DNA from 2 places in the Methylobacterium sp. V23 genome. Region 2 is predicted to be linked to the other one. Evidence: predicted binding sites of a transcription regulator. Region 2 holds the regulator's gene; the other holds the start of a gene.

Region 1 (6,059 bases), on a different contig from region 2:
CCCAGAGCTACACTGCTCCCGCTGGCATCGCTGCCGTGGCAGCGCCTGGTGACCTTGAGGGCCGCAGCTACGACGACATCACGACCGGATCGATCCGAACCGTGCGTGGCCATGACTCGGCCCAGGAAGGCAACGCCAACCAGCCGAGCTTCCTCGTCCAGCAGTATGGCCAGACCTCCGGCGGCACGGCTCGCTAAGTCCTCAAACGATTGAGACGACCGACGGCGGGGCAAAAGCCTCGCCGTTTTCGTATCGAGGGTCATGCGGCTTTCCCTCTGCCACGCCACGTTTCAGCGGCTTTATGCGCGAGGGTCACGGCCTCTTCGATCCAGGCTGCGTCGGCGTTGGTGACACGTACCAACCCCTCTAACGCCTTGAGGCGATCACGCTCGGCCTTGGTCAGGAAGCGACCTCCGAACGCCTTCGGAATTGTCCAGTCGAGGGTGAGGGCGTAGCCAGCGGCGCGGCTCCACGGCTCGACCCGCTGTGTGTCCCACAGGCGCATCCCCGGCCGGCTGCAGGGCGCGGAAGGATCACTGTCCTTGGAGACGGACGGCGGCGAGGAGCGTTTCGGCGCAGCCGCCATGCTGCTTCTAAATGGCGAGGCTTCGATGGCCTCCGCGAGAGCGTACCAGTCCAACCCCGCTACGGTGAGTGTCCGGCCGATTGCATGGGCCGTCGCGACCACCTCTCCATCATGCTCGCTGGCAAGGCGGGGCAAGAGCTTGGCGAGGCGGTCCAAGGTAGCGGCCGGGATCTTGGGGGAAGCCATACGATCCTCTCAGGCTGAACCGGCGAGGCGGGCGAAGCTGACAAGGATCTGGAGCCGGTCGGTCGGTACGAGGCAGTTCAGGGCGACGCTGGCGGGCTCCAGAGCCATCGGGTCGGTCTCAGCTCAGGCTAGGACGTCTTTCGGATGCGAAAGAGTATTCCGGGAGCAGGTTCCGTCTGTTGGCCTGCGTGCAGCCTTACGGTCTACACGATAGAGAAGCAGGCGACCGCCTAACGGCGCGAGGTCGCCGCCGCAATAATCACCCGCTCACGCAGAGTCTGGCTTTAAGGACGACCCATGCTTCGCCCCTCCTGGAGCGACTAATGAATCAGCACCACAGCACCGCGCGAACCCCATCAAGCGGACCTAGAAAGAACGGAGAACGCTTAGAAGTCCATCCCGCCCATACCGCCACCCATACCGCCGCCTGGCATCTGCGGAGCCTCCTTCCGCGGGGCCTCGGAGATCATAGCCTCGGTCGTGATAAGAAGCCCAGCGACCGACGCTGCCCCTTGCAAGGCAGCTCGGACAACCTTGGCCGGGTCGACAATGCCAGCTTGAAGCATGTCGACGTACTCCTCCGTCTGAGCGTTGAAGCCATACGTCGCAGACGAGTTTGCCAGGATCTTTCCGACCACGATCGAGCCTTCGACGCCTGAGTTCTGCGAAATCTGGCGGATCGGAGCTTCAAGTGCCTTCAGCACGATTTTGATGCCGGCCTGAACGTCTGGGTTGTCGTTCTTCAACCCCTCTGCCGCGGCCTTTGCACGAAGGAGAGCGACGCCGCCGCCGGGCACAATGCCTTCTTCAACCGCAGCGCGCGTCGCATGAAGCGCGTCGTCAACGCGGTCTTTCTTCTCCTTGACCTCGACCTCAGTCGAGCCCCCGACGCGGATGACCGCAACACCACCTGCGAGCTTGGCTTGACGCTCCTGGAGCTTCTCACGGTCGTAGTCCGAGGTAGTCTCCTCGATCTGCGCCTTGATCTGCGCCACACGTGCTTCGATGTCGGCCTTGTCGCCCGATCCATCGATGATCGTGGTGGTCTCCTTATCGATACGCACCCGTTTGGCGTGACCCAGCATCTCAAGGGTGACGTTCTCCAGTTTGATGCCGAGGTCCTCGGCGATCATCTGACCCTTGGTCAGCAGGGCAATATCCTCAAGCATGGCCTTACGGCGATCGCCGAAGCCTGGTGCCTTGACAGCCGCGACTTTGAGGCCGCCGCGCAGCTTGTTCACGACGAGCGTGGCAAGCGCCTCACCCTCGATGTCCTCGGCGATGATGAGCAGCGGCTTACCCGTCTGAACCACGGCTTCAAGGATCGGGAGCAGCGCCTGGAGTGAACCGAGCTTCTTCTCGTGGATGAGGATGTAGGGGTCCTCGAGATCGGCCAGCATCTTCTCCGCATTCGTGATGAAGTACGGGGAGAGGTAGCCGCGATCGAACTGCATGCCTTCGACCACATCGAGCTCGGTCTCGGCCGTCTTCGCCTCCTCGACGGTGATGACACCCTCGTTGCCGACCTTCTCCATGGCGTGGGCGATCATCTCGCCGATTTCCTTGTCGCCATTGGCCGAGATAGTGCCGACCTGGGCGATCTCGGCGGAGGAGGCCACCTTGCGGGCGCGCTCACCAATATCCTTCACGACCGCCGCAACAGCGAGGTCGATGCCGCGCTTCAGGTCCATCGGGTTCATGCCGGCGGCCACGTACTTCACACCCTCGCGGACGATGGAGGCAGCCAGAACGGTCGCCGTCGTTGTGCCGTCGCCGGCAATATCGCTCGACTTCGAGGCCACCTCGCGCACCATCTGTGCGCCCATGTTCTCGAACTTGTCGGAGAGCTCGATCTCCTTGGCGACGGTGACGCCGTCCTTGGTGATGCGCGGCGCGCCGAACGACTTCTCGATGACGACGTTCCGGCCCTTGGGACCCAGCGTCACCTTTACGGCACTGGCAAGAAGCTCAACACCGCGCAGCATCTTCTCGCGGGCATCGGCAGAAAAACGAACGTCTTTGGCAGCCATGGGAAAAGTCACTTCAATGTTAGCTTGGCCCCGAGGCACACCACATCGGGCGCCTCAAGGGGCAGCGTTGGCAGATCGCGCGCGGGTGTATGGCCCTTAGGCGACGACGCCCATGATGTCGGATTCCTTCATGATCAGGAGGTCCTGACCGTCGAGCTTGACCTCGGTGCCGGACCACTTGCCGAACAGGACGCGATCACCCGCCTTGACGTCCAGCAGGTTGACACGACCGGCTTCGTCACGGGCGCCGGGGCCGACGGCGACGATCTCGCCCTCTTGCGGCTTCTCCTTGGCGGTGTCCGGGATGATGATGCCGCCCTTGGTCTTCTCTTCGCCTTCGATACGGCGGACGACGACACGGTCGTGCAAGGGGCGAAAGTTCATGGTTGAGTTCCAATCTCCCTGCCGATGATGTCGGACCGGTACGGTCTAATCATCGCAAGGAAGGCGGCTGCAGAAAGATTCACAGCCGCCCTGCACGAGACGTGCTTAGCACTCAATGAGTGAGAGTGCTAATGCGCTGCAGCCCGGGATGTGGAGCGGCTCAGGGATAGCGACACCTGGTGAGATAGACGGCTCGCCTCAGCGTTTTACACAAGACCTGTAACTTGTTTGAAAAGTCGCTTATCTTCTCGCTTTAGCTTTGCGAGCCGCGTAGCGGGTGTCCCGCGCGAGCTTCTGCTCCACCTTTTCTGCGGCTTGGCGCTCGGTTTTTTCGATTGCTTGACGAGCTATCTCAACGGCAGCGCGCTCTTGCGCGGCAGCGGCCTCCCGCACGCGGTCAGCCTCTGTCGAAAGGCGCAAAGCCTCACGATCTGCTGCCCGGATCTCACGGGCTTCCGAGATAGCTTCACGCGCAGATTGTCTAGCGACAACTGCCGGGTCATCAGTTGCAGGTCGCGCACGAAAACGAGCTAAGGTTTCTTGACGTGCCGTCTCCGCGGTTTGAAGGCGACCAGATAAAGGGTCTTTTTCGAAATGGCTCACACATATTCCTTGCGCGATTGGCTAAATCGCTGAGGGCAGAATCAATAAAAGCCGCTTCCAACACGACGACCGGCTAGCGCTTGTTGGCTGCCTTCACGGCGTTGCCAACGACGTCCTTGGTGGAGGGGGCTGACGCGTTCGTCTTTGTGGTTTCCTTTTTCGGCTTCTTGCTCTCGCGGTTTCCGCGCTTGCTCTCTTGGGCCATGTCGGTCTCCTGTGCGCCTACGGGCGCGGCACTCGTGAATGTCGGTCTGCCTTCCTGGAAGGATCAGACCCTTCCGGGGCCTTCCGCTCCGACTAGGCGAGGACGAGTTCGGCTTGGGACACGGCGCGCTCGCCGGACGCCGACTTGATGCGGTAGCAGGGATTTCCGTCGCGATCCTCGGGCATCAGGCGGATCACCTCGTAGGTGTCGCCCCGCGCGTTGCGATCCGATGCCTCGCTGGCGCGGGACTGACGGACGCGCTGACCGAGCTTGAACTGGTGGGACATGGTGGTTGGTCCTTCCGCTGGACGCGGTGGGAAGGCGGTGCCTTCCACTCGACACAGGTCCAACCCCTCGCACGGGTCAGGCTCTGGGGCGGCCCCGCCCCCTTCAAGATGGGACTTCTTCGTGTCGGGTGTAAGGGCTAACGGCGCCTCGGCGGCGCAATAGTAGCCGTATCCTCAACCTGCGGAGCCGGCTGAACCAATGATACAACGGACTGCGGGATAGAAAAATCACCCCGCCAAGACATTAGTCTTATCAAATTGCCTGTCTGATATGCGATCGTTTTCTTGGCATACTGTATGTATGCATCCGACGCATCCAGGAGCACTCAGAGCTTCAACGGCGGTCTTCGCCGCCGTGGAGTAGCTTCTTAATCGCCTCAGCTCCCTTAGCTTTTGCTTTTGCTTCGGAAAAGAGCGCTCGATCCGATTATTTGAACAGCGCGCTACGTTTGCGTAAGGTCGCGAGGAAGGTCAGCACTAAATTTTTCTGGTGAGCGGTATCGCTGAGGTGGAGAGCAGAAGCTCCCCTTGTAGAGGCCGGTGTTGACCGCCGCCGAACTATTTCCGACCGAAGCCTAGTATCATGCTACAAGAAATCCCGGTTCGTATAGCGATCGGGCGAAATGATCGCCATGGCGTCAGTCTGCATCATAGCTGTAGAGGTCGGCGGCTACGCTGAGATCTTGGTTCCTGCGTTCCCAAGACCGCCGGAGATCACCAAACATGCTGACATGACCGGCGGACGGCAGCTTCTGATCCTGCAAGCGTACGTTCGTGATCGATTTCAGCGCTTCGTAGGGGTTGCTGATGACATCGCCAGCGTGTTCGAGGGCTCCCATAGTCTTGATGGCCTTCACTTCCTCGAAGGCCTCTACAACGCCTATGACGGCCTCGTTGATGCGGATCGATCGCTGACAATCTTCAGCAGTCCGATGTGCGTCAGCTTTGCCTTAGGAAGTGAAAGCTTTTCACTGCGGCTTCGGAATACGATACGGCAGAACGCTCCGTATAATGGTCAGTGGACTCCTTGCGGCATGAAGATGGTGCTGGGGGAAAATCGAGCAGGGCATTAGATCGAATCGTAACACCCCCTTTTTCAAAGGTTCTTGAGCGAAGCCGCCTCAGGCCCTTGCCGCCGGTTTTAGGGACTCGAGGCTACTGGCGATGACAAGCCTGACCACGAGGCAAGCGGCATGATCCCCGCGATCGTGTGCCCCCTTCTGCTCTCGAACGTGAGCACCTGGGACTTTCTCCAAGGCTTCCCCCCAGCCATACGCGCCACTATCGTCGCGCGAACAGGGCATCGTTTCGATTGCGCCAAGTCTCGTCGGAAAGCCACTTGTAATCCTGATCCGGCATAAGAGGAATGCTCCTTACCTCCGAGAGAGGAAGGGGAAGGAAGAAGCTATCCCGTTCCTGCGACACCTTGAGGGAACGGATCGGCACCACGATGCTGTCCTTACCAGGTGTGAAGAAGCCACCCGATGCAACGATGGCGTAGTCCCGGCGATCCTTGGTCTCGAAGATGACGTTCCTTACCTCGCCGACGATCCGGTCGTCGGAGCTCCGAACTTCCGCACCGACGATTTGGTCCGCCCTCAACCCGAGGACGAGAGCGTCGACATCGACGAGCGGCAAGGCGCCTTTTTGATCGCGCCGACCTTCCGTCGCCCCCCGACGAACCTTCGGGTCCCGCGCCGCCATCTGCTCCTCGGCCGCATCCTCGTCGTTGTCGCCCAGGCTCGTCATGGCAGGTCCAACGATTAGTTCGCGAATGT
Region 2 (6,059 bases):
GGATGGCCTCGCCACCGTCGCGCCGGCCCTGACCAAGGCGGGGTTCGCCCCCGGCCGGGTCCGGCCGATCGGCACCGCCGTCTGGAACGATCCCCGCGTCTTCGCCCTGCCCGCCCTCCAGGGCGGCTGGTTCGCGGCGCCGGACGCCGCCGGCTTCAACGGCTTCTCGCAGCGCTACCAGGCGCGCTTCGGCGCGGTGCCGCCGCGGGTCGCGACCCTCGCCTACGACGCGGTCTCGCTGATGGCGGCCCTGTCGCGCCAGTTCGGCTCGCAGCGCTTCGCCGACACGACGCTCACCAACCCGTCCGGCTTCTCCGGCGTCGACGGGACCTTCCGGTTCCGGCCGGACGGGCCGAGCGACCGGGCCCTGGCGGTCTACGAGATCCGCTCGGGCGCGCCCACCATCGTCAGCCCCGCGCCGCGGACCCTCGGTCCCTCCGGGACCTGATCGTCCGAAACCCGATCAGGCGGCGAGCGCGGCCACCACCGCGTTGAGCACCGGCGCGCCGGCGGGCGTCGCGGCGATGCGGCCGTCCGAACGGCGGGCGATCAGCCCCGCGGCGACGAGGTCGTCGATCCGGACCGCCTCGAGGCTGCGGCCCTTCAGGGCGGCGTAGCGCCGGGGGTCGATGCCCTCGCGCAGGCGCAGGCCCATCATCAGGAACTCGTCGCCCTGGTCGGCGGCGGCCAGCGCCTCGGTCTCGACGATGCCGTGGCCCTGTGCCTCGACCCGGGCGAGCCAGGATTCGGGCGTTCGCTCGGTGACGGTGCCGATCCGACCGGACTCGCCGACGAGGCGACCGTGGGCGCCCGGGCCGATGCCGGCATATTCGCCGTAGCGCCAGTAGAGCAGGTTATGCCGGGATTCCGCGCCCGGGCGGGCGTGGTTGGAGATCTCGTAGGCCGGGAGCCCGGCCCGGTCGCAGACCTCCTGGGTCACGTCGTAGAGGGCACGCGCGGAATCGTCGTCGGGGGGGACCAGCTTGCCGGCGGCGGCCAGGCCGTAGAACGGCGTGCCCGGCTCGATGGTGAGCTGATAGAGCGACAGGTGCTCGGCCGCGCGGGCGATGGCCCCCTCCAGCTCGGCCCGCCAGGCGGCGGGGCTCTGGTCCGGGCGCGCGTAGATGAGGTCGAAGGAATAGCGCTCGAAATGCGCTGCCGCGACCCGCACGGCCGCCATGGCCTCGGCCGCGCTGTGCAGGCGCCCGAGCTGCTTCAGGGCGGTGTCGTCCATGGCCTGGACGCCGAGGGAGACGCGGTTCACGCCCGCGGCCCGGTAGCCGCGGAAGCGCTCGGCCTCCACGCTCGTCGGGTTGGCCTCCAGGGTGATCTCGACGCCGGGCGCCACGCTCCAGGCCTGCCCGATCGCGTCCAGCAGGCCCGCCACGGTGGCGGGCTGCATCAGGGAGGGCGTGCCGCCGCCGAGGAAGACGCTCGACACGATGCGGCCGGGCGTACGCACGGCCACGTGGGCGATCTCGGTGCGGAAGGCCTGCAGGAAGCGGCCCTCGTCCACGGGCGCGTGGCGCACGTGGCTGTTGAAGTCGCAATAGGGGCACTTCGAGGCGCAGAAGGGCCAGTGCACGTAGACCCCGAACCCCGCGTCGCGGGTCGGGTGGTCCGGGCCTGTCGGTTCGGTCATGACGCGGATGTGCGCGCGGGACCGCCATTTGGCAATCCCGCGGCCGGTCTCAGGGACGCCGCAGGCAGGTCTGGGCCAGGAGCACGAAGGCCTGCGCGCGATGCGACAGGGCGTTGCCCGTCTGCCAGTCGACCCCGTGCTTCTCCTCCGATGAGATCTCGCCGAAGGTGCGGTCGTAGCCGTCGGGCTGGAACATCGGATCGTAGCCGAACCCGCTCGCGCCCCGCGGCGGGACGAGTTCGCCGAAGACCCGGCCCTCGAAGGTTTCGGTGTGGCCGTCCGGCCAGGCGATCACCAGGGCGGAGACGAAGTGCGCCCGCCGGGTGGCCGCCCCGCGCTTGTCGAGTTCGGCGGCGATGCGCGCCATGGCGCCGGTGAAATCCTTGGACGGCCCGGCCCAGCGGGCCGAGAACAGCCCCGGCGCCCCGTCCAGCGCATTGACGCAGAGCCCGGAATCGTCGGCGAAGGCGGGCAGGCCGGACGCGGTTGCAGCGGCCAGCGCCTTGATCGCCGCGTTCTCGGCAAACATCGTCCCGGTCTCGTCGGGCTCGGGCAGGCCGAGTTCCCCGGCCGAGACGGCATCGACGCCGAAGGGCGCCAGGAGCTCGCGCATCTCCACGAGCTTGCCCGCATTGTGGGTCGCGATGACGACGCGACCGGTGAGGATGCGGTGCGCGTTCATGCGGAGGCGCCCTGTACCACGGCCTGCTTCTGTAGGGCGACGAGGGATTGGATGCCGCCCTTGGCGAGGCGCATCAGCTCGAACAGCTCCTCCTCCGAGAACGGCTTGCCCTCGGCGGTCCCCTGGACCTCGACGAGCCCCCCGGTGCCCGTGATGACGAAGTTGGCGTCGGTCTCGGCCGCGGAATCCTCGGCATAGTCGAGGTCGAGGACGGGCTTGCCCTTGTAGATGCCGCAGGAGACCGCCGCCACGTGCTCGCGCAAGGGGTCGACCGAGATGATCGAGCGGCCGCGCATCCAGGTGAAGCAGTCGTGCAGCGCGACCCAGGCGCCGGTGATCGCCGCGGTGCGGGTGCCGCCGTCGGCCTGGATCACGTCGCAATCGACGGTGATCTGGCGCTCGCCCATGGCCGGCAGGTTGGTCACGGCGCGCAGGGAGCGTCCGATCAGGCGCTGGATCTCCTGGGTCCGGCCCGACGGCTTGCTGGAATTCACCTCGCGGCGGGTGCGCTCGTGCGTGGCGCGCGGCAGCATGGCGTATTCCGCGGTGACCCAGCCCTTGCCGGAGCCGCGCAACCACCCGGGACCGCGCTCTTCCAGGGTGGCCGTGCACAGCACCTTGGTGTCGCCGAAGCTGACGAGGCAGGAGCCCTCGGCATGGCGGGAGACGGCGCGCTCCAGGGTGACCATGCGCAGTTCGTCGTTCGCGCGCTTCGAGGGCCGCATGCCGCTCTCCTTTCGGTGGTGATGGGAGTGCGGCTTTACGGTTCCGGCCCTCGCCCGGCAAGCGAGGCCGGGCGGATTGTCGGCCTCGCCGGTGCCCCGGAGCGGGTGGAATCCGCCGCGGGTCGCGCGCGCGGAACGCCTTCCGCGGCCAAGCTGTTTCTCGTAGTCCCTCGCGTTGCCCGCCGGGAGCGACGGTGGGGAGCATTGTGTAAAACTCGGGAGACCGTCACACTCTCCGCCTCAGGAATGGACCGTGACAGAGCCCGCCCGCCCCTTTTCGACATCGCAGCAGATGCAGGTGCTCAGCGCGTTGAACGAACGCTCGCGTGAGATCTTTCGGCAGATCGTCGAGAGCTATCTCACGACCGGCGAACCGGTCGGCTCGCGCAACCTTGCGCGCATCCTGCCCATGGCCCTGTCGCCGGCCTCGATCCGGAACGTCATGGCGGATCTCGAGCATTCCGGGCTGATCTTTGCGCCCCACGCCTCGGCCGGTCGTCTGCCCACGGAGCAGGGCCTGCGCTTCTTCGTCGATGCGATGCTGGAGCTCGGCGATGTCGGGCGCGAGGAGCAGGAGCGGATCGAGGCGCAGATGCGCGCGGCCGCCTCCGGCCACACCTTCGATTCCGCCTTGGCCGAGGCCTCGATGCTGCTCTCGGGAATCTCCCGCGGCGCCGGCGTGGTCCTGACCACCAAGACCAACGTCCACCTGAAGCACATCGAATTCGTCCGCCTCGACCCGACCCGGGCGCTGGTCGTGCTGGTCTCGGACGACGGCTCCGTCGAGAATCGCCTCCTCGACCTGCCGCCGGGCCTGCCGGCGAGCGCCCTGCAGGAGGCCTCGAACTACCTGAACGCCCGACTCCAGGGCCGGACCCTCGGGACGCTCCGCGCCGAGATCGAGTCGGGCCGGCAGGCGATGAAGCGCGAACTCGACGCCATCACCGAGCGCCTCGTGGATGCCGGCCTCGCCGTCAGCGTCGGCCCCTCCGATGCCCGACAGCTCATCGTGCGCGGTCAGGCCAATCTGCTCGACGACCTGCGGGCGGCCGAGGATCTCGACCGCATCCGCCTGCTGTTCAACGATCTCGAGACGCAGAAGGACGTGATCGAGCTCCTGTCCCGGGCCGAGGGTGGCGAGGGCGTGCGGATCTTCATCGGCTCCGAGAACAAGCTCTTCTCGCTCTCGGGCTCCTCGATGATCGCGGCCCCGTTCCGCGACGGTTCCCAGAAGATCGTCGGCGTGGTCGGCGTCATCGGGCCGACGCGCCTGAACTATGCCCGCATCGTGCCGATGGTCGACTACACCGCACGGGTGGTCTCCGGCCTCCTCGACCGCAAGCGCTGAGCGCAAACGCGAAGGGGCGGAGCCTGAAGCCCCGCCCCCACCGTGATTCCGACCGCTCGGATCAGCCGCGGATCACGTCGACGATCTCGTAGGTGTCGGGATCGACGATGACGATGTCGTCGTCCACCAGCACGTAGCGGTAATCCTCGTATTCCGGCGCGATCCGGACGATGTCCGGCGGCAGGTCGTAGAGGGTGTAGCTACGGGCGATCGCCGTGCCGACGGTGAGCGCGAAGGCGCCGGCGGCCAGGCGCGGGATGCCGCGGCGGAAGACGCTCTGGCGGAACTCGGTGCGCTGCGGCGCGCCGAGGCGGCCATAGGCACCCCGGACGGCGCCACGATCGCCTCGGCCACCCCGGCCCTCGCGCTCGACGCCGCCGTCACGACCCCCGCGCCCATCGCGCTCGGCCCGTCCGCCGCGCTCGTCGCGATCGGCCTTACCGCCACGATCGGCCTTGCCGTCCCGATCGCCCTTGCCGTCCCGGTCGGTCTTGCCGTCCCGGTCGGTCTTGCCGTCCCGATCGGCCTTGCCGTCTCGGTCACCCCGGCCGTCGCGGGCCGCGGCTCCGCCGTCCTCGCGACCACCGCGCTCCCCGGCGGCCTGACCCGGACGCCCGTCCTGGCGTGCCGCGCCGCCCTCGGCCCCACGGCCGCCGGCCTCGCCGCGCTGGGCTCCCCCGGCCGGACCGGCCCCGGTCTCCGCGCCCCCGGCACCGCCGCGCATTCCGGCCCCACCGGCGCCGCCGCCCGCTTCACCACCATGCATGCCGGCGCCACCGCCCGCACCGCCACCAGCGCCGCCGCCGCGCATTCCGCCGGCGCCGCCACCGCCGCCAGCCCCGGCGCCGCCGCCCGCACCCATGCCGGCGCCGCCGCCCCCGGCACCCCCTGCCCCGCCACCAGCGCCGCCGCCAGCACCGCCACCCGGCCCGCCCTGCGCGAACGCGCTCGTTGCGCCGATCACCAGGGCCGCCGCCGTCACCGTGCTCCGAAAGAGCTTGTTCATGGGTTCGATTCCACTTTCATTGCTGCCTGACGCCGCAGGACGTCGATGTCGTCCGCAACGAGGATCTTCGAGAAACCGTTCCCGTTTTTCTTGCGCTGATCTTCCCGCTGGTTGCGCCAATCGTATTGTAACGTTGCAGCTAAGCTCAGACTCGCGTCTTCCACAGCGTGGTTTCAGAAACATCTTGGCTGTTTCGGACAACCCGCTGATCGCCCTTGGGAAATCTCGTTCGAGGCGGTAACGTCGCCGCAAAGCAAGCCGCGGAACGGCATTGCCCAGAGCACAGGGACGAGACGTATGACAGGTGGGGCCGGGGCCATCCCAACCAAGGCGGAAGACGCCGCCGACAGCCGACGCCGGATCAAGGCGATCGTCGCCTCCTCGTCGGGCAATCTCGTCGAATGGTTCGATTTCTACTGCTACGCGTTCTTCGCGCTCTACTTCGCGCCGGTCTTCTTTCCCGCCGGCGACAGCACCAGTCAGCTCCTGCAATCCGCCGCGGTGTTCGCGGTGGGCTTCTTCATGCGCCCGATCGGCGGCTGGCTGTTCGGCCGCATCGCCGACCGCCTGGGCCGCAAGACCTCGATGCTGATCTCGGTGCTGATGATGTGCGCCGGGTCGCTGATGATCGCGGTGCTGCCGACCTACGCCACGGT

Evidence for each region. The regulator HrcA, encoded in region 2, represses chaperone genes, less so after heat shock. The targets are predictions, from matches to a motif close to GTTAGCACTCNCNNNNNGNGAGTGCTAAC.
Region 1: groES (co-chaperone GroES) is a predicted target of HrcA. The motif match lies at 3,291-3,319, and genes of this name have one in related genera.

The regions. Positions count from the first base shown of each region.
Region 1 is NZ_PDHT01000066.1:303-6,361, reverse strand. Features, by position in the region: gene CRT23_RS26535 (hypothetical protein) at 1-197, shown strand, start outside; gene CRT23_RS26530 (hypothetical protein) at 260-772, opposite strand; gene groL (chaperonin GroEL) at 1,159-2,802, opposite strand; gene groES (co-chaperone GroES) at 2,899-3,186, opposite strand; gene CRT23_RS26515 (DUF6481 family protein) at 3,427-3,789, opposite strand; gene CRT23_RS29695 (hypothetical protein) at 3,863-3,994, opposite strand; gene CRT23_RS26510 (hypothetical protein) at 4,087-4,281, opposite strand; gene CRT23_RS26505 (hypothetical protein) at 4,905-5,354, shown strand; gene CRT23_RS26500 (PRC-barrel domain-containing protein) at 5,563-6,059, opposite strand, start outside.
Region 2 is NZ_PDHT01000003.1:194,135-200,193, forward strand. Features, by position in the region: gene CRT23_RS05400 (penicillin-binding protein activator) at 1-448, shown strand, start outside; gene hemW (radical SAM family heme chaperone HemW) at 464-1,642, opposite strand; gene rdgB (RdgB/HAM1 family non-canonical purine NTP pyrophosphatase) at 1,692-2,324, opposite strand; gene rph (ribonuclease PH) at 2,321-3,049, opposite strand; gene hrcA (heat-inducible transcriptional repressor HrcA) at 3,342-4,397, shown strand; gene CRT23_RS05425 (DUF1236 domain-containing protein) at 4,459-5,403, opposite strand; gene CRT23_RS05430 (MFS family transporter) at 5,701-6,059, shown strand, end outside.